4 regions of the Rhodoferax sp. BAB1 genome follow, and region 2 is predicted to be linked to each of the others. Evidence: predicted binding sites of a transcription regulator. Region 2 holds the regulator's gene; each other region holds the start of a gene.
The links. Region 2 encodes sigma-54, which starts transcription at its own class of promoters, with help from an activator protein. Its sites were predicted from a motif close to TGGCANGNAANCTGCTTT; they were not measured.
Positions count from the first base shown of each region.

Region 1 (4,569 bases), 940 kb from region 2:
TGCCGCGCGGCAGGAAGACACCGAGTTCACGGCCCAGGCTGTCGGTGGCGGCGAAACGGCTTTTCTGGCGCACGTCCCAGTCGAGTTCGACGGAGGAGGCGCGTTTGAGCAGCACGGGCGCCAGGCCCTGGCCTTGGGGGAGCAGTTTGGAAACGGTGAGCATGCCGAAATTAGAACAGGAAGTAGCGCTGCGCCATTGGCAGGCTGGTGGCCGGCTCGCAGGTCAGCAGCTGGCCGTCGGCGCGCACGTGGTAGGTCTGGGCATCCACCTCCATGCGCGGCACGTAGTGGTTGTGGATCATGTGGCGCTTGCCGACGCCGCGGATGTTCTTCACCGCCGCCAGCGTCTTGCCCAGGCCGTAGCGCTGGCCCACGCCGGCGGCCAGGGCGGCCTGCGAGACGAAGGTCAGCGAGGTCCGCGCCAGGGCGCCGCCGTAGGCGCCGAACATGGGGCGGTAGTGCACGGGCTGCGGCGTGGGGATGCTGGCGTTGGGGTCGCCCATGGCGGCGAAGGCGATGAAACCGCCCTTGAGGATGAGCGCGGGTTTCACGCCGAAGAAGGCGGGCTTCCAGATCACCAGGTCGGCCCACTTGCCCGGCGCGATGCTGCCCACCTCGTGGCTGATGCCGTGGGCGACAGCCGGGTTGATGGTGTACTTGGCGATGTAGCGCTTGACGCGGAAGTTGTCGTTGCGCACACCGTCCTCGTCCAGGCGGCCGCGCTGCGCCTTCATCTTGTGCGCGGTCTGCCAGGTGCGGATCACGACCTCCCCCACGCGGCCCATGGCCTGGCTGTCGCTGCTCATCATGCTGATGGCACCCAGGTCGTGCAGGATGTCCTCGGCCGCGATGGTCTCCTTGCGGATGCGGCTCTCGGCGAAGGCCAGGTCCTCGGCAATCGCCGGGTCCAGGTGGTGGCAGACCATGAGCATGTCCACATGCTCGTCCAGCGTGTTCACGGTGTAGGGACGTGTGGGATTGGTGGAGGAGGGCAGCACGTAGTCTTCGCCCACCACCTTCAGGATGTCGGGTGCGTGGCCGCCGCCCGCACCTTCGGTGTGGAAGGTGTGGATGGTGCGGCCCTTGAAGGCGGCGATGGTGTCTTCCACGAACCCCGATTCATTCAGCGTGTCGGTGTGGATGGCCACCTGCGTGTCGGTGGCCTCGGCCACGTTGAGGCAGTTGTCGATGGCCGCGGGTGTGGTGCCCCAGTCTTCGTGCAGCTTCAGGCCAATGGCGCCGGCAGCGATCTGCTCGTGCAGCGCGGCCGGCAGGCTGGCGTTGCCCTTGCCCAGGAAACCCAGGTTCATGGGGAAGGCGTCGGCCGCCTGCAGCATGCGCTCCATGTTCCAGGGGCCGGGTGTGCAGGTGGTGGCGAAGGTGCCGGTCGCTGGCCCGGTGCCGCCGCCCAGCATGGTGGTCACGCCGCTGCAAAGCGCCTCCTCGATCTGCTGCGGCGCGATGAAGTGGATGTGGCTGTCGATGCCGCCGGCGGTGACGATATTGCCTTCGCAGCTGATGATCTCGGTGCCCGGGCCGATGACCATGTCCACCCCCGGCTGCGTGTCCGGGTTGCCGGCCTTGCCGATGGCGGCAATGCGCCCGTCCTTCAGGCCGATGTCGGCCTTGACGATGCCCCAGTGGTCGATGATGAGCGCATTGGTCAGCACCGTGTCCATCGCGCCCTCGCTACGAGTGCGCTGGCTCTGCGCCATGCCGTCGCGTATGGTCTTGCCGCCGCCGAACTTCACCTCTTCGCCGTAACCGCCGGCGCGCAGGGTGTAGTCCTGCTCCACCTCCACGATCAGGTCGGTGTCGGCCAGGCGCACGCGGTCACCCTCGGTGGGGCCGAACATCTCGGCGTAGGCGCGTTTGGGGATCATGTTCATAACTGGACTCCCGTCGGGCCGCCCCAAGGGAGGCCACGGCCCCCTCGGGGGGCAGTGAATACACGAAGTGATGAACGTGGGGGCTTCATAGCTTCCCTTGCACCAGGCCGCGAAAACCGTAGACCTTGCGCTCGCCCGCGTAGTCCACCAGTTCCACCGTGCGCTGCTGGCCCGGCTCGAAACGCACGGCCGTGCCGCTGGCGATGTTCAGGCGCATGCCGCGCGCGGCCTTGCGGTCGAAGTCCAGCGCGCCGTTGGTCTCGGCGAAGTGGTAGTGCGAGCCGACCTGGATGGGCCGGTCGCCCGTGTTCTTCACCACCACGGTCAGCGTGCGCCGGTCCGGGTTGAGCGTGTGCGCGCCGTCGTCGATCAGCAGTTCGCCGGGGATCATGGCCTGCGTCCCGATCTACTTGCGCAGGGTCCAGATCGCCACGGCGATGAGCACGGCGACGATGACGAAACCCAGTACATCGGTGGCATGCCAGTGGGTGCCGCCCAGGCCATGCCCCTCGTGGGCCCGTGCCAGCAGAGGCAGCAGCGTGGCGCAGCCGGTGATGTGTGACAGCAGTCGTTTCATACGGGAGTCTCCGGTTGGAATGTCGGTTTCACTTGCGCAGGTGCCAGACCAGCATGCCGCCCAGCACACCAAAGGCGATGAAGCCGATGATGTCGCGCAGCGGCAGTTGCAGCGGCGCCAGGGTATTGCCATCGCCCGCCACCGTGGCGCTGGTCATGAGCAGGGCGAGCAGGCAGAGGACGAGTTGGCGCATGGTCTGGCAGCTTTCAGACGATGGGTTGGTGCACGGTGACGAGCTTGGTGCCGTCGGGAAAGGTGGCTTCGACCTGGATGTCGGGAATCATCTCGGCGATGCCGTCCATCACGTCGGCGCGCGTCAGCAGGGTGCGGCCCTCGCTCATGAGCTGGGCCACGCTCTTGCCGTCGCGCGCGCCTTCCATCACCGCGGCGCTGATGTAGGCCACGGCTTCAGGGTAGTTGAGCTTGAGCCCGCGCGCCATACGCCGTTCGGCTAACAGGGCGGCGGTGAAGATCAGCAGCTTGTCTTTTTCACGGGGCGTGAGTTCCATATCGCTTCGCTTCAAAATCAGACCGTGCGGCCGTTAAGGCCGGCCGAACGCGCGGCGTGAGTTCCATGGTCGTGCGTGGTGTGTTGTGTCCTGCTTATGCAATAGCCGTGCCGTCGTGCCCGCGCGGCGCCATGCCCGGATTTGTGCCTGGGCCCGCAGTTTCGCCTGTTTCGGGTGCACCGTCATCCCGTTGCGCACCGCCATGAGGCAATTCACCGGTTCAGATGCCTGTTAACCGTGCATGCAGGGCACTCAGCTGGCGTGGCAGCCGGGCCGGCGTTTCGGCAATGCGGTAGTTTCCGGCCCCGAAAATCCGGCGCGCATAAGCGGCTGCACCGGCATCCACGGCCAGGCCGCAGACCGGCAGGCCCAGGCGGGCCGCTTCCAGCACGGCGGCGCGTGCGTCCTCGACCAGATAACGTGCGTCGTGCACATCCACATCCGACGGCGCACCGTCGGTCAGTACCAGCAGGGCGCGCCGCTCGGCCGGTTCCGCCGCCAGCAGGGTGCTGGCGTGGCGCAGGGCGGCGCCCAGGCGGGTGGACCAGGCCGGGCGCAGGGCCAGCAGCCGGGCCTCGGCCTGCGCGTCCAGCGGCGCGCCGAAATCCAGCAGCCGGTGGTAACGCACCCGGGCCCGTGTGTCCGAGCAGAAAGCGTGCAGGGCGATGCGTTCGCCCGCGACCTGGGCCGTGCGTGCCAGCAGCAGGGCGGCCTGCTGCTCCACCTCCAGCAGGCTGGGGGCCGCTGCGCCGGCGCGTTCGCCGGTGGACTGGGAAACATCGAGCAGTACCAGCAGGCTCAGGGGCCGGGCCTGCGGGCCCGGGCGCTGGAAGAGGCGGCCCGAAGGCGCCCCTGCCAGGCGGCGTTCGACGGCGGCCTCGATGGCGGCGTCCAGGTCCAGCGTTTCGCCTTCCCACTGGCGGCGCAGGCGCCGGCCGTGCAAGGGGCGGTGCCGGTGCACGAGGGGCAACAACTGGTGTGCGGGCGCGGCGGCTGCGCCGGCCTGGAGCAGGGGCCGCAACTCGTACAGGGTGCACCAGTCCTGTCGCAGCACGGCACTGCGCGCGTCCCATTCGGGGTAGTGGTGGACGGCGATGAAGGATTCGACGGTCTGTGCCGCTGCGCCACCCGCAGGCGGCTGCTCCTGCAGCGGGGCCTGCAGGGCCTGGGCCTCTTCATCACGCGCCACGCCGTGGTCCCAGAGGTAGCTGTTGTCGTCGCGGTAGGTGGCGGGCACGGCGTACTGCTGCGGCTCGAAACGCACGCGCATCTGGCCCAGGTCGTTGGCCAGCACGGCGGCCAGGCGGCGAAAGGCCGTGCAGTCCTGCAGGCCGTGCTGCGCGCGGGCAGCGGCAAAAAGCGAACGCCCCTTGTCCACCCAGGCGTTGCCGTCGGCATAGTCCTCGTCGTGCAGGGCCAGGCTCAGGCGCGAGACCAGGGCCGTGAAGCTCAGGCCCTGCGGCTGCAGGCTCTCGCGCAGACCGGCCAGGAACCAGGGGCGTATCCCCGGCAGCTGAGCCATCAGCAGCTGTTCGACACGTGCATCCTCCACGGCTGCCACCACGGCCTGCGCGAGCGGCTTGAGTGTGGAGGA
Region 1 is NZ_CP054424.1:2,752,937-2,757,505, reverse strand. Features, by position in the region: gene ureE (urease accessory protein UreE) at 1-163, opposite strand, end outside; gene ureC (urease subunit alpha) at 171-1,889, opposite strand; gene HTY51_RS13205 (urease subunit beta) at 1,975-2,280, opposite strand; gene HTY51_RS13200 (hypothetical protein) at 2,296-2,466, opposite strand; gene HTY51_RS13195 (hypothetical protein) at 2,495-2,659, opposite strand; gene HTY51_RS13190 (urease subunit gamma) at 2,673-2,975, opposite strand; gene HTY51_RS13185 (nitric oxide reductase activation protein NorD) at 3,196-4,569, opposite strand, start outside.
Region 1: the regulator sigma-54 is predicted to act here: its motif matches at 3,071-3,088, upstream of HTY51_RS13190 (urease subunit gamma).

Region 2 (4,569 bases):
TCTTGCTGGGCAATTTGAGGTCGGGCGTGAGCACCCAGGCGGTCCAGCCGCTGTAGTTCTTCTTCCAGTGGCTGGCCAGCTTGCTGAAGAATTCGTTGTCGTCGCCGGCCTGTTCCGTCTCGGGCAGCTCACGCGCGCCAAAGCGCGCGGCGCCCGCAAAGCCGCCGGCCTCGATGCGTTCGCCATAGGGCGGGTTGACCAGCATCACACCCGGCGTGGCGCAGGGCGGCATGCGCTGCAGGGCGTCACCGCCACGGAACTCGATCACGTCAGCCACGCCGGCCCGCTGGGCATTGCGCTGGGCAAAGTCCACCATGCGGTGCGACACGTCGCTGCCGTAGATCAGCGCGGCCTGGCCCGGCTCGGGCTTGACCACCGCCTGCGCGGCCTCGCTCTTCATCTCGGCCCATTCGGGGGCGCGGAAGGGGCGGTATTTCTCGAAGGCAAAACGACGCAGGGAACCGGCCGCGATGTTGCAGGCAATCTGCGCCGCCTCGATGGCGATGGTGCCGCTGCCGCAGCAGGGGTCGTACAGCGGCGTCAGGTCACCGTCGGCGTCGCCCTCGGCCCAGCCGCTGGCGGCGATCATGGCGGCGGCCAGGGTTTCCTTCAGGGGCGCATCACCCTTGTCCTCGCGCCAGCCGCGCTTGAACAGCGGTTCGCCCGAGGTGTCGATGTAGAGTGAGCAGCTGTCGGTGGTCAGGTGGGCGTAGATGCGCACATCGGGCCACTGGGTGTCCACATCGGGGCGCACGCCGCCCGAGGTTTCGCGAAAACGGTCACAGACCGCATCCTTCACCTTCAGCGCCGCGAAGTTCAGCGAGGTCAGCGGGCTGTGCTGGGCCGTGATCTCGACCTTGATGCTTTCCTTCGGTGTGAACCACTGCTCCCAGGGCACTGCCATGGCGGCGCGGTACAGGTCCTGCTCGCTGCGGTACTCGGTGTAGGACACCAGCACCAGCACACGCTGCGCCAGGCGGCTGTAGAGATTGAGCAGCATGGCCTGCGCAAACGAGGTGCGCACCGCCACCCCGCCACGTTGTTTGGTGATGCAGCCCGGCGGCAGGTCCGTGATCCGCAGGATCTCGGGGGCCAGATAGTCCTCGACGCCGGCGGCGCAGGGCAGGAACAATTGAAGCTGGTTCACAAGGCTTTCCGTAAATTCGCGGGCGCGATCTTGAGCGCCTCGCGGTATTTGGCGACCGTGCGTCGCGCGCACTCGATACCCTGCTCCTTGAGCATCTCGGAGAGCTGGCTGTCGGACAGGGGTTTCTTGACACTCTCGGCGCTGACGAACTGCTTGATCAGCGCGCGCACCGCCGTGCTGGAGGCATTGCCGCCGGACTCGGTGCCCAGGCCCGAGCCGAAGAAGTACTTGAGCTCGTAGGTGCCGAAGGGCGTGGCCATGTACTTGGCCGTGGTCACGCGGCTGATGGTGGACTCGTGCAGGCCGAGCTCGTCGGCGATCTCGCGCAGCACCAGCGGGCGCATGGCCAGCTCGCCGTGCATGAAGAAGTTCTTCTGTCGCTCGACGATGGCGCTGGAGACACGCAGGATGGTGTCGAAGCGCTGCTGGATGTTCTTGATGAACCAGCGCGCCTCCTGCAGGCGCTGCTGCAGCGCGGCGTGGTTGTCGGCGCTGCGGCCGCCGGCCTTGTGGCCCTTGAGCGCATTGGCATAGATATCGTGCACGCGCAGCCGCGGCATGATGTCCGGGTTGAGCTGCACGCGAAAGCGGGTCTGCGCGCCGCTGCCGCTGCGCACGACCAGCACGTCGGGCACGATGACGTTGCGCTCGACATTGACGAAACGCCGCCCGGGCTTGGGCTCCAGCCGCGCCACCAGGCCCAGGGCCTCACGCGTCAGGGCTTCGCTGCCGCCACAGAGCTGGGCGAGTTTGCGGAGATCGCGCCGCGCCAGCAGTTCCGGCGGCTGCTCGACCATGCGCAGGGCCTGGGCCACCACGGCCGGTTCCGGCAGGTTCTGCGCGCCGCGCATGGCCTCGGCCTGCAGGGCCAGCAACTGCAGGCGCAGGCACTCGGCCATGTTGCGCGCACCCACGCCGGTGGGCTCCAGGCTTTGCAGCAGACGCAGCGCGAGCTCGAAGTGGGCGAGCAGGGCCTCCAGATGCTCGCCTTCCTCGCCGGCCAGGCCCTGGGCCAGCGATTCGAGCGTGTCCTCCAGGTAACCGTCCTCGTTGAGGGACTCGATCAGGAACTGCAGGGCGGCACGGTCTTCGGCCCCCAGGCGCAGGGACAGGGCCTGGCGCTTGAGGAAGTCCTGCAGCGATTCCTGGCTGCGCGCCAGCTCGGTGGCATCGGCCTCATCGTCCTCGCGCGCGCCGTTGCGCGCCGGCGCGTCACCGCCCCACTCGCTGTCGTCGGGCGACATGTCCACGCTGCCATCGCCCTCCCAGCTGCCCTCGCTCTCCAGGCTGCTCACCGCGACGCTTTCGTCCGGCGCCTCGCTGGACGAAGCGCTGCTGCTGTAGTCGTAGTCGCCCTCGTCCTGCGCCACCGGGGTATCGGCACGCTCCAGGCCATGGGCCTCACGCTCAACGCTGTCGTCGGCGCGCTCCAGGAAGGGGTTCTCGTCGAGCAGTTGCTCGACCTCCTGGTTGAGCTCCAGCGTGGAGAGCTGCAGGAGACGGATGGACTGCTGCAGCTGGGGCGTGAGCGCCAGATGCTGGGAGACCCGCAGCGACAGTCCCTGTTTCATGTTGTCAGTCCGATGTGCAGGGCAAGCCCTCTCACATCTTGAAGTGCTCGCCCAGGTAGACCCGGCGCACGTCGGCGTTGTTGACGATGTCGCCCGGCGTACCCTGGGCCAGCACGCGGCCTTCGCTGATGATGTAGGCGTGATCGCAGATGCCCAGCGTCTCGCGCACATTGTGGTCGGTGATCAGCACGCCGATGCCGCGCGCCTTCAGGAAGCTGATGATGCGCTGGATCTCGATCACGGCGATCGGGTCGATGCCGGCGAAAGGTTCGTCGAGCAGGATGAAACGCGGTTGCGTGGCCAGGGCGCGGGCAATCTCCACACGACGGCGCTCGCCGCCCGAGAGCGCCAGCGCGGGCGACAGGCGCAACTTCTCCACGCGCAGGTCCTGCAGCAGGGCCGTGAGGCGCAGCTCGATCTCGTCCTTGCGCAAGGGCTTGCCGTCCGCGTCGCGCTGCAGCTCCAGCACGGCACGCACGTTGTCCTCGACGTTGAGCTTGCGGAAGATCGATGCCTCCTGCGGCAGGTAGCTCAGGCCCATGCGGGCGCGCTGGTGGATGGGCATGTGCTCCACCGGCTGGTCGTCGATCAGGATCTCGCCGGCGCTGGCACGCACCAGGCCCACGATCATGTAGAACGAAGTGGTCTTGCCCGCGCCATTGGGGCCCAGCAGTCCGACCACCTCGCCCTTGCGCACCGTCAGCGAGACGTCCTTGACGACCTCGCGGCTGCCGTAGAACTTCTTCAGGTGGCGGGCTTCGAGCCGGCTCGGGTCGCCGCCGGGCAGGGTGTCGGGGGCGGTGGCCGTGTCGGGCTGGGTATCGGGCGGGATCGTGCCGGCCATCTGCTGGCTGTCGCTCACTTGCGCCCTCCGAGGGAATCGTCGTTGCGCAGCGGCACGCCCGGGCGCGATGCGGCCGGCTGCGGCGCCTCGCTGCGCGGCGTCAGCGTGGCGCGTACGCGCCCGCTGCCCTTTTGCTGTCCGCCGTCCACGGTGAAGACATCCGTCAGGCTGTTGTACTGGATGATGTTGCCGGTCACCAGGTCGGCCACCTGGCTGCCGCGCAGGCGACGCAGCTCCGCGTTCCTGATCAGCTTGAAGACGTCGGCACGGCCGTCGTATTCGATGGTCTCGCTCTCGCCTTCGATGTATTCGTCATCGCCGTCGCGCTTCTGGCGGAAGGTGGCGCGCTGGCCGGCCTCGGCCGTCACCACGCCAAACTGGTAACCCTGCGGATCCTGGCGCACCTCGATACGGGCGCCCTTGATGATGATGGAACCCCGCGTCAGCACCACATTGCCGCTGAAGACGCTGGTCTGCCTGAGGTCGTCATAGCGCAGGGCGTCGGCCTCAATGTTCATCGGCTTCTTGCTGTCGGCCTTTTCGGCCCCGGCCAGGCCCGCGCTCAGTGCACAAGCGGCACACAGCAGGAGCCGGAGGATGGGAAATTTCATAAAGGCACGAATCTTGCTCTTTGGGGTCTGGGGCATTGTAATCGCGCCGGGCCGCTGGTCCAGGCCTTGCTTGGGCCTCTTTTCCTGAGCCTGCCGGTTTCGTGAGAGACTTCCAGCCCCAGGCTCCAGCCTTGACTGAAGCCCGTCAGGACCCCGCCCCACCCGCGCGGGCCCCCAACGCCCACCTCAGCTTGCGACCACCCGCCATGGACCTGCTTTTCATCGCCGACCCGCTGGAATCGTTCAAGACCTACAAGGACAGCACCTTTGCCATGATGCGCGAGGCACAGCGCCGCGGCCACACCGTGGCAGCCTGCGAGCCGCAGCAGCTGGGCTGGCAGGCCGCCACCGGTGTGCAGGCGCATGTGCGCCGCATCCGGCTGACCGGCCACGAGG
Region 2 is NZ_CP054424.1:3,691,698-3,696,266, reverse strand. Features, by position in the region: gene HTY51_RS17870 (class I SAM-dependent RNA methyltransferase) at 1-1,147, opposite strand, end outside; gene rpoN (RNA polymerase factor sigma-54) at 1,144-2,718, opposite strand; gene lptB (LPS export ABC transporter ATP-binding protein) at 2,750-3,562, opposite strand; gene lptA (lipopolysaccharide transport periplasmic protein LptA) at 3,577-4,173, opposite strand; gene gshB (glutathione synthase) at 4,380-4,569, shown strand, end outside.

Region 3 (4,569 bases), 1.1 Mb from region 2:
TCGGCTCGAGGATGCCTACAGCGGGACCGGCTGGCTGCTCATCGGCCTGCTGCAACTGGTGGTGATGCTGCTGCTCCTGTCCCCGCTGCAGCGCTGGCGCCCGGTGGAGCCGGTGACGGACCGTGCCGCCATCCGTGTCGACGTGATCTACACCCTGATCCACCGCCTGGGCCTGTTCCGACTGGTGCTGTTTTTCACCCTGACGCCCTTGCTGGACGAACTGATCGGCATGCTGCGCGTGGCCGGCTTGCCGACCCTGCACCTGGACGACCTGTGGCCCGGCGTGACCGACCAGCCCCTGCTCAGCCTGCTGATGTACTTGCTGGTGATGGATTTCTTCGACTACTGGCTGCACCGGGGGCAGCACCACTTCGAGTGGTGGTGGCGCCTGCACGCGCTGCACCATTCTCAGCGCCAGATGACGCTGTGGAGCGACAACCGCAACCATCTGCTTGACGACCTGATCCGGGACCTGCTGCTGGTCACGCTGGCGCAGTTCATCGGCGTGGCGCCGGGGCAGTTCGTGGCCATCGTGGCCATCACCCAGCTCAGCGAAAGCCTGCAGCACGCCAATGTGCGGCTCTGGTTCGGCCGCTGGGGTGAGCGGCTGTGGATCAGCCCGCGTTTCCACCGCCGGCATCACAGCATCGGGATCGGCCATGAGTTGCAAGCCAAGCCGAACAAAGACACCTTGAGCGTCGCCGGGCCGCCCCAAGGCGCGAGGGCCCCCTCGGGGGGCAGCGAGGACACGTCAGTGCCGAGCGTGGGGGGCGTCAAACTCGGCGGCTGCAACTTCGGTGTGCTCCTGCCCTGGTGGGACATGCTCTTTGGCACCGCCAACTTCGAGCTGCGTTACGACCCGACCGGCATCCGTGACCAGGTGGAGCAGGGGCGCGATTACGGGCGCGGCTTCTGGGCGCAGCAATGGCTGGGCCTGAAACGGCTGGCCGGGCGGGCCTGAAACAGGTTTGAAACATGCGCCAAGGTATGCTTGGAACATGACACTTTTCCTGGACTCCTTCTGGCGTGCGCTGGCCTATTGCCTGCAGCCGCGCGTGATTGCGCTGTCTTTCCTGCCCCTGCTGTTACTGGCGGCCTTGAGTGTGGGCCTGTTCTGGCTGTTCTGGGAGCCGGCCGTGCTGGGCTTGCAGGTCTGGCTGTCGGACTGGGCCCTGATGGAAAGCCTGTTCCGCTGGCTCGACAGCGTGGGCATGGCGCACCTGCGCAACGTGCTGGCGCCGCTGCTGCTGATCATGCTGGTCCTGCCGCTGGTGATCGTGCTGTCCCTGCTCACGGTGGCCTGGCTGGCCATGCCCGCCATCGTCAGGCTGGTGACCGAGCGCCGTTTCCCCAAGCTGGCGCAGCGGCGCGGCGGGACCTTCGTGGGCAGCCTGCTGCTGGGCCTGGGCTCGGCCCTGCTGGCGCTGCTGGCCCTGGTCCTGACCTTGCCGCTGTGGCTGATCCCTCCGCTGGTGATCGTGGTGCCGCCCCTGGTCTGGGGCTGGCTCACGGCGCGTGTCATGGTCTACGACGCGCTGGCCCTGCATGCCACCCTGGAGGAGCGCGAAGAGCTGATGCGTCGCCATCGCTACTGGCTGCTGGGCATCGGCGTGCTCAGCGGTTACATGGGGGCAGCGCCGGGCCTGATCTGGGCGATCGGGGCCATGGCGGTGGTGCTCGCGCCCCTGCTGGTGCCATTGGCGATCTGGATCTACACCTTTGTGTTCATCTTTGCCGCGCTCTGGTTCACCCATTACGGGCTGGCAGCGCTGACCCTCCTGCGGGGCGAGGCGCTGACGGTGTCCAGTCCGGCGCCTATCCTGCAGGACGACAGCAGCTCCTCGTCCGAACCCCATGCCTGATGCTTCCATGTCCTTCGGTCTCATCATCATCGGTGACGAAATCCTCTCCGGCAAGCGTGCCGACAAGCATCTTCCCAGGGTGATCGAACTGCTGGGTGCGCGCGGCCTGCAGCTCGCGTATGCCGATTACGTGGGCGACGATCCGGACCGCATCACGGCGACCCTGGCGCGCGCCTTCGCTTCAGGGGATATCGTGTTCTCCTGCGGCGGCATCGGCGCCACGCCCGATGACCACACGCGTTTGTGCGCGGCGCGTGCCCTGGGGGTGGAGCTTGCCCTGCACCCGCAGGCCGAAGGGCTGATCCGCGAGCGCATGCAGGACGTGGCGCGCGAACAGGGTCTGAATTACGAGCCGGATCGTCCGGACAATGTGCACCGCCTCAACATGGGAGTTTTTCCCCTTGGCGCGCAGATCATTCCCAATCCCTACAACAAGATCCCGGGCTTCAGCTGTGCTGCGCCGACAGGGCAGGGCGCAGTCCATTTTGTGCCGGGTTTCCCGGTGATGGCCTGGCCCATGGTCGAATGGGTGCTGGATACGTTTTATGCCCCACTGTTCCGCCGCGATGCCTGGTGCGAGCAGTCCGTCATCGTCTACGGTGCCATGGAGGCCACGCTCACGCCCCTGATGCAGGCCATCGAGGCGCGGCATGCCGGCATCAAGGTCTTCAGCCTGCCCAGTGTCGACCATCCCCAGCATGGCCGGCACATCGAGTTGGGGGTCAAGGGCAGCCCGCAGCAGACCCCGCCGGCCTATGCCGAACTGCTGGAGGGCCTGCGCCAGGCTGGCGCCAAGATTGGCCCCGAATTGGTGCGTAACCAGTAATGCACAAATACAGTGCATATTTATTGCACCAAACTAAGGCATATGCGTTGAAAGTTTCTGGAGCGGTGCATGACTCGCCTTCAGATGGCGCCCAAACTCAAGGCAAAATACCGAATTCGACGCAGGCCGGCATAAGCCGGATTGGCACAGAAACTGCATTCATGTGCTTGCGTAACTTTTAATCAACCTTCCTACCAGGAGTACCAGATGGCCAAGACCGTCGCAGACGTGATGAAGATGGTGAAGGAAAACGAAGTCAAGTTCGTTGACTTCCGCTTCACCGACACCCGTGGCAAGGAACAGCACGTGACCGTGCCGGTTTCCCACTTCGATGAAGACAAGTTCAGCTCGGGCCACGCCTTCGACGGTTCGTCCATCGCCGGCTGGAAGGGCATCGAGGCTTCGGACATGCAGCTCATGCCCGATCCCAACACCGCCAACATCGACCCCTTCTTCGAAGAGACCACGATGTTCCTGCAGTGCGACGTGGTCGAGCCCAGCGACGGCAAGTCCTACGACCGTGACCCGCGCTCCATCGCCAAGCGCGCCGAGGCCTACCTGAAGGCTTCCGGCATTGGCGACACCGCCTATTTCGGTCCGGAACCCGAATTCTTCATCTTCGACGGCGTGCGCTGGAGCAACGAGCCCGGCAACGTGATGTTCGCCATCGACGAGTACGAAGCCCCCTGGAACAGCGGCAAGCAGCTCGAAGGCGGCAACCGCGGCCACCGTCCCACCACCAAGGGCGGCTACTTCCCGGTGCCCCCGGTTGACAGCACGCAGGACATGCGCGCCGAGATGGCCCTGATCCTCGAATCCCTGGGCATTCCGGTCGAAGTGTTCCACCACGAAGTGGCCGGCGCCGGCCAGAACGAGATCGGCACCCGATTCAGCACCCTGGTGCAGCGCGCCGACTGGACCCAGGTCCTGAAGTACGTGGTCTGGAACGTGGCCAACGCCTACGGCAAGACCGCCACCTTCATGCCCAAGCCCTACGCCGGCGACAACGGCTCCGGCATGCACGTGCACCAGTCCATCTGGAAGGACGGCAAGAACCTGTTCGCCGGTGACGGCTACGCCGGCCTGAGCGATTTCGCCCTGTACTACATCGGCGGCATCATCAAGCACGCCCGTGCCCTGAACGCCATCACCAACCCCGGCACCAACAGCTACAAGCGTCTGGTGCCCGGCTTCGAAGCCCCGGTGAAGCTGGCCTACAGTTCGCGCAACCGTTCCGCTTCGATCCGCATCCCCTTCGTGGCCAACCCCAAGGGTCGCCGCATCGAGGCACGTTTCCCGGACCCGTCCGCCAACCCCTACCTGTGCTTCTCGGCCCTGATGATGGCCGGTCTGGACGGCGTGGAAAACAAGATCCACCCGGGCGAAGCTGCCACCAAGGACCTGTACCACCTGCCCCCGGAAGAGGACAAGCTGGTGCCGACCGTCTGCCACAGCCTGGACCAGGCCCTGGACTACCTGGACAAGGACCGCTCCTTCCTGACCAAGGGTGGCGTGTTCACCGACTCCATGCTGGACGCCTACATCGAGCTGAAGATGGGCGAAGTCACGCGCTTCCGCATGGCGCCGCACCCGGTCGAGTACGACATGTACTACTCCCTGTAAAGGGGCGACCGCAGGCTGTGATTCGTTACAGCCTGTCGCAAAAAAAGGACGGCTTTGGCCGTCCTTTTTGTTTTTCGTGAATTTTCAGGGTTTGATTTTTCATGGGAATAGCCGATACTCTCAGACCGTCCCTGCATTTCCGATGCGCGGAGAACCCTATGAAGAAGCCTTTACTGATCTCGTTGACAGCTACGTTTTTCGTAGCAGGTCTGGCTGTGGCCGATCTGGCCCAGGCCCAGGGCCGCATCTACCGCTGCG
Region 3 is NZ_CP054424.1:977,298-981,866, forward strand. Features, by position in the region: gene HTY51_RS04810 (sterol desaturase family protein) at 1-961, shown strand, start outside; gene HTY51_RS04815 (EI24 domain-containing protein) at 999-1,862, shown strand; gene HTY51_RS04820 (molybdopterin-binding protein) at 1,870-2,688, shown strand; gene glnA (type I glutamate--ammonia ligase) at 2,896-4,311, shown strand; gene HTY51_RS04830 (hypothetical protein) at 4,470-4,569, shown strand, end outside.
Region 3: the regulator sigma-54 is predicted to act here: its motif matches at 2,831-2,848, upstream of glnA (type I glutamate--ammonia ligase).

Region 4 (4,569 bases), 1.5 Mb from region 2:
CGCGCGCAAGGCCGTCAGCGTGTCGTTGCCGCCGTAGGCCAGCACCGTGTCGGCCTCGGCAAAGAGCGCCCGCTCACTGGCCGTGTCCCCGCCCTTGAACCAGACGATGGCCAGCACCTCGGCCAGACGCGGCTCCACCTCGGCCAGCAGGCGCGCGAACAGGGAAGCGAACAGGGGCTCGGCACTGGCCACCTTGCCAATGGCCGGCGCCTTGACCAGCAGGCCGCAGACCAGGCTCCACAGCGGCAGGCCCGGCACATTGCCGGCCCATACGTGCACCAGCAGCTCGGGGCCGAGCGCGCGCGCCATGCCGCCCTTGGCGCGCGGCTGGAATTCGTCGAGCAGCTTGGGGTTGCTGAAGTCCTCGGCCACGAAACGCTGCAGCTGCGGCGCACGAAAGGTCTTGAGGTAGGCGTTGAGGCCCAAACGCACCATCTCGGCGTCGAAGCCACTGATGCGCGGCAGCAGCAGCTCCAGTTCCAGACGATAAGGGTCGGCGGGATTGAGCAGGCGCTCGATGGCGCGGTCGATGGCCGCGATGATCTGCGACACCGGCATGGACTTGAGCTGCGTGCGCCCCTGGTTACGCACGTGTGCGGCCAGCGTGTGCAGCTGGGCCGGCGTGAGCTGCGGCACGACCACATCGACCTGCTGTGCCCCTGCGCCAAAGCTCAACGTGTGCCACTGCACCTCGCTGGACTTCAGGCCCGGCAGATAACCGGCGGTGACTTTCATGCCCGTGCAGCTTTCAAAAACTCATCCACCGCCAGCGAGCAGCCCTTGGCCTGCGCACCCTGGGCGCGGCCCAGCAGCAGGAAACCGCCGTCCACCGCCACGCCCACGTCCTCGGTGAGGATGGTGATGACGGAGTTGAAGTTGCCCAGGTCCGTGTGGGCCAGGATGCCGCGCTCACCCCGAGGCATCTCCTGCCCGGTGAGCGGGTCCAGCACGCGCGTGCGGATCCAGTGCGGACCGGACTTGAGGGCCGGCAGCGTGGCATTGCCCGCGTCGTAGAACTGGGTGCTGAGCTCCGTCATGCCATACATATTGATGCAGGCGCTGCGCGGCACGCAGAAGGTCGATGCGAGCGCGTCGTAGAACGCGTCCATCTCCATCTCACGCGACTGGCCCTTGAAACCGCCGGTATCGAGCAGGCGGCTGCCGGCCGGCAATTTGAATTGCAGGCCGCGCGCCTGCAGTGCATCCATCAGGTGGACGAAGCTGTAGCTCGCGCCCAGCAGGGCGAAGGGCTCACCGCTGGCCTGCACCTGCGCCAGCGTGGCGCAGAGTGCGTCCACCTGCAGGCCCTCGGTGTCCAGGTAATAACGGCTCTCGGGTGTGCCGAAGTTGTGCAGGGCCAGCGCCAGGTAATGCGCCAGCGAGGAGTTGGGCATCAGCTGTTCGCTGGGGAAGAGGAGCCCCATGCGCATGCGGTCCTGCCCGCCCATGAAGCGCTGGCGGAAGTTCAGTGTCATGGACAGGTCGTACACCTGCAGATGCGGGTGGTAGTGCCGGCCCTTGACGTCGCCGCGCGTGGTGCCGCTGGTCATGAAAACGCGCTCGCAGGCCGCGGGCGGCGTGCAACTCAGCGTCAGGTCCTTGAAGCCGTTGATGGGCACGGCCGGAATGTCGCGCCAGTGTTTCACCGTGCGCGGCGTGCGGCCACGCTGCTGGCAGAACTTCTGGAAGGCAGCGTTGTGCCGGAACTGGTGGGTGAAGAGGCGCAGGGCCAGGGCATTGAACGCATCTTCGCCCGCATCGGCCTGGGCGATGAAGGCCAGCAGATCGGGAACGATGTCCGATGCTGGTTGCGACGATGGGTGTACGGACTCTGCCACGATAGCCTTTCCTGGTGTGCTTCGCACGTTGCTCCGAAAGGTGTGGCGGGGCCGGGGGGCCTGGCAAACAGCTCTTCTTACGTCGGCATGATCCGAGTCAAGTTCACGGGTTCGGTATCAGGGCCTGTCAAAGACAAACCTCACCATCTCAGCCCTCCACTTGCGCGGACGACACCCCGGAGCAGGGATAATTCTATGCCAAGCGGCAAACCTGCCGCCGTGTTTAGGCGTATTTCTTGCAAGCTGATCGATATGAATGAAGCCCTGCGCATCGTGGTGGTGACCTCGGATCTGGGGACGGGTGACTCCGGGGATGAGGACGCCGTGCAGCAGGCCGAGCGTTCGCGCAGCCTGCGCATCGGCCTGCTGGAAAGCGGCTTCAACCTCATCGCCTCGCTGCCGGCCGACGTCTTCCTCAACGAACGCCTGGCGCAGCTACAACCCGACCTGGTGATCGTCGATGCCGAGAGCGACGCGCGCGACGCGCTCGAGCACGTGGTGATGGCCACGCGCGATGCGCCGCGTCCCATCGTCATGTTCACCAACGACCAGGACACCTCGCACGTGCGCGCCGCCGTGGCCGCGGGCGTGACGGCCTACATCGTGGCCGGCCTCTCGGCCGAACGCATCCGCCCCATCCTGGACGTGGCCCTGGCGCGTTTCCAGCACGAGCAGGCCCTGCGTCAGGAACTGGCCGTGACCCGCAACGAGCTCGACGAGCTCAGCGCCGAGCTCAAGGACCGCAAGACCATCGACCGCGCCAAGGGCCTGCTCATGCAGCGCCAGGGCCTGAGCGAACAGGCCGCGTACGAGAAGCTGCGCAAGACCGCCATGGACAAGGGCATGAAACTGGCCGAGGTCGCCCAGCGCATGCTGGACGTGGCCGAACTGCTCTGAACCGGGACGGCCGTCTTCTTTTGGTGCGCCGCACCATTCCAGAGCGGCTCACCCCGGATGGCCGGCCCTTCAAACAAAACCCCATGAAATCAATGACTTGCAGCCTGGCCAGGCACGCCAAGTCACCCCTCCCCAGGCTGGCACGTCCTTTGCTTAAGTCTAGATAAGACCACTGAGGTCAAACGGTCAAGCATCCAACGGCGGGTGCAACAACCGATCCGGACAAAGGCGTCCCCACAGAGCAGGCAGCGTCATGCAGACGCGCCAGCAACGTGAGGACGCCTTTTTTGTTTCTCTCGTCAACTCTAGGAGCTAGCCATGCCTGATCTTCTGAACGCCAAACTCAGCCGCCGCGCCGTGCTGCAAACCGCTGCCGTCGGTGCCGTCGGCATCGACCCCGCCCTGCGCGCCGCCGTCTACGCCGCCGGCTCGGACGCGCCCGAAAAAAAGGAAGTGAAGATCGGCTTCATCCCGCTGACCGACTGCGCCAGCGTGGTCATGGCCGCCGAACTGGGCCTGGACCAGAAATACGGCGTCAAGATCATCCCCAGCAAGGAAGCCAGCTGGGCCGGTGTACGCGACAAGCTGGTCAACGGTGAACTCGACATGGCCCACGTGCTCTACGGCCTGATCTACGGCGTGCACCTGGGCACGGCCGGCCCCAAGAAGGACATGGCCGTGCTCATGGCCCTGAACAACAACGGCCAGGCCATCACCCTGTCCAAGGCCCTGGCCGACAAGGGTGCGGTGGATGGCCCCTCGCTGGCCAAGTTCATGGCGGCCAACAAGCGCGAATACACCTTCGCCGGCACCTTCCCCACCGGCACCCACGCCATGTGGATGCACTACTGGCTGGCTGCCGCCGGCATCAACCCGCTCTCCGGCGCCAAGCTCATCACCGTGCCGCCGCCCCAGATGGTGGCGAACATGCGCGTGGGCAATATGGACGGTTTCTGCGTGGGCGAGCCCTGGAACCACCGCGCCATCATGGACGGCATCGGCGTCACCGCCAACACGACGCAGGATATCTGGAAGGATCACCCCGAAAAGGTGCTGGGCACCACGGCCGAATTCACCAAGAAGTACCCCAACACCACCCGCGCCGTCATGATGGCCGTGCTCGAAGCCGGCAAATGGATCGACGCCGGGCTGTCCAACAAGATGAAGATGGCCGAGGTCGTGGCGCAGAAGTCCTACATCAACACCAGCGTGGACGCGATCAACCAGCGCATCCTGGGCCGTTACCAGAACGGCATGGGCAAGACCTGGGACGACCCCAACCACATGAAGTTCTTCAACGACGGCGCGGTGAACTTTCCCTACCTCTCCGACGGCATGTGGTTCCTGACGCAGCACAAGCGCTGGGGCCTGCTCAAAGACCACCCGGACTACCTGGGCGTGGCCAAGCAGATCAACCAGATCGACCTGTACAAGCAGGTGGCTTCGGCCCTGAAGGTGTCGGTGCCCAAGGATGTCATGCGCACCAGCAAGCTGATCGACGGCGTGGTCTGGGACGGCAAGGACCCGAAGAAGTACGCCGACGGTTTCAAGATCAAGGCCTGAGGGCCGGCAAAGGAAAGCATCATGGTCAGCGCCGTGTTTCACACCCCCCTGGAACGGGCCACCCCCGTTCCCCTCCCGCCCACTGGCGGGAAAAAGGCCGCGACCCCGGCAGCCCCCGCTGTGGAGGCGGTCAAGACGCCGGGCTACGACTGGCGCGGCCTGTGGCTGCGCGTGATCCCCCCGGTGCTGGGCCTGGCCCTGCTGGTGGGCATCTGGGCGCTGGTGGCCATCACCAGCAACAGCAGCATCCCCAGCCCGGCCGAGACCTTCA
Region 4 is NZ_CP054424.1:2,226,129-2,230,697, forward strand. Features, by position in the region: gene HTY51_RS10720 (acyl-CoA reductase) at 1-735, opposite strand, end outside; gene HTY51_RS10725 (long-chain fatty acid--CoA ligase) at 732-1,838, opposite strand; TPP riboswitch at 1,896-2,027, opposite strand; gene HTY51_RS10730 (ANTAR domain-containing response regulator) at 2,091-2,735, shown strand; gene HTY51_RS10735 (CmpA/NrtA family ABC transporter substrate-binding protein) at 3,054-4,298, shown strand; gene ntrB (nitrate ABC transporter permease) at 4,320-4,569, shown strand, end outside.
Region 4: the regulator sigma-54 is predicted to act here: its motif matches at 2,874-2,891, upstream of HTY51_RS10735 (CmpA/NrtA family ABC transporter substrate-binding protein).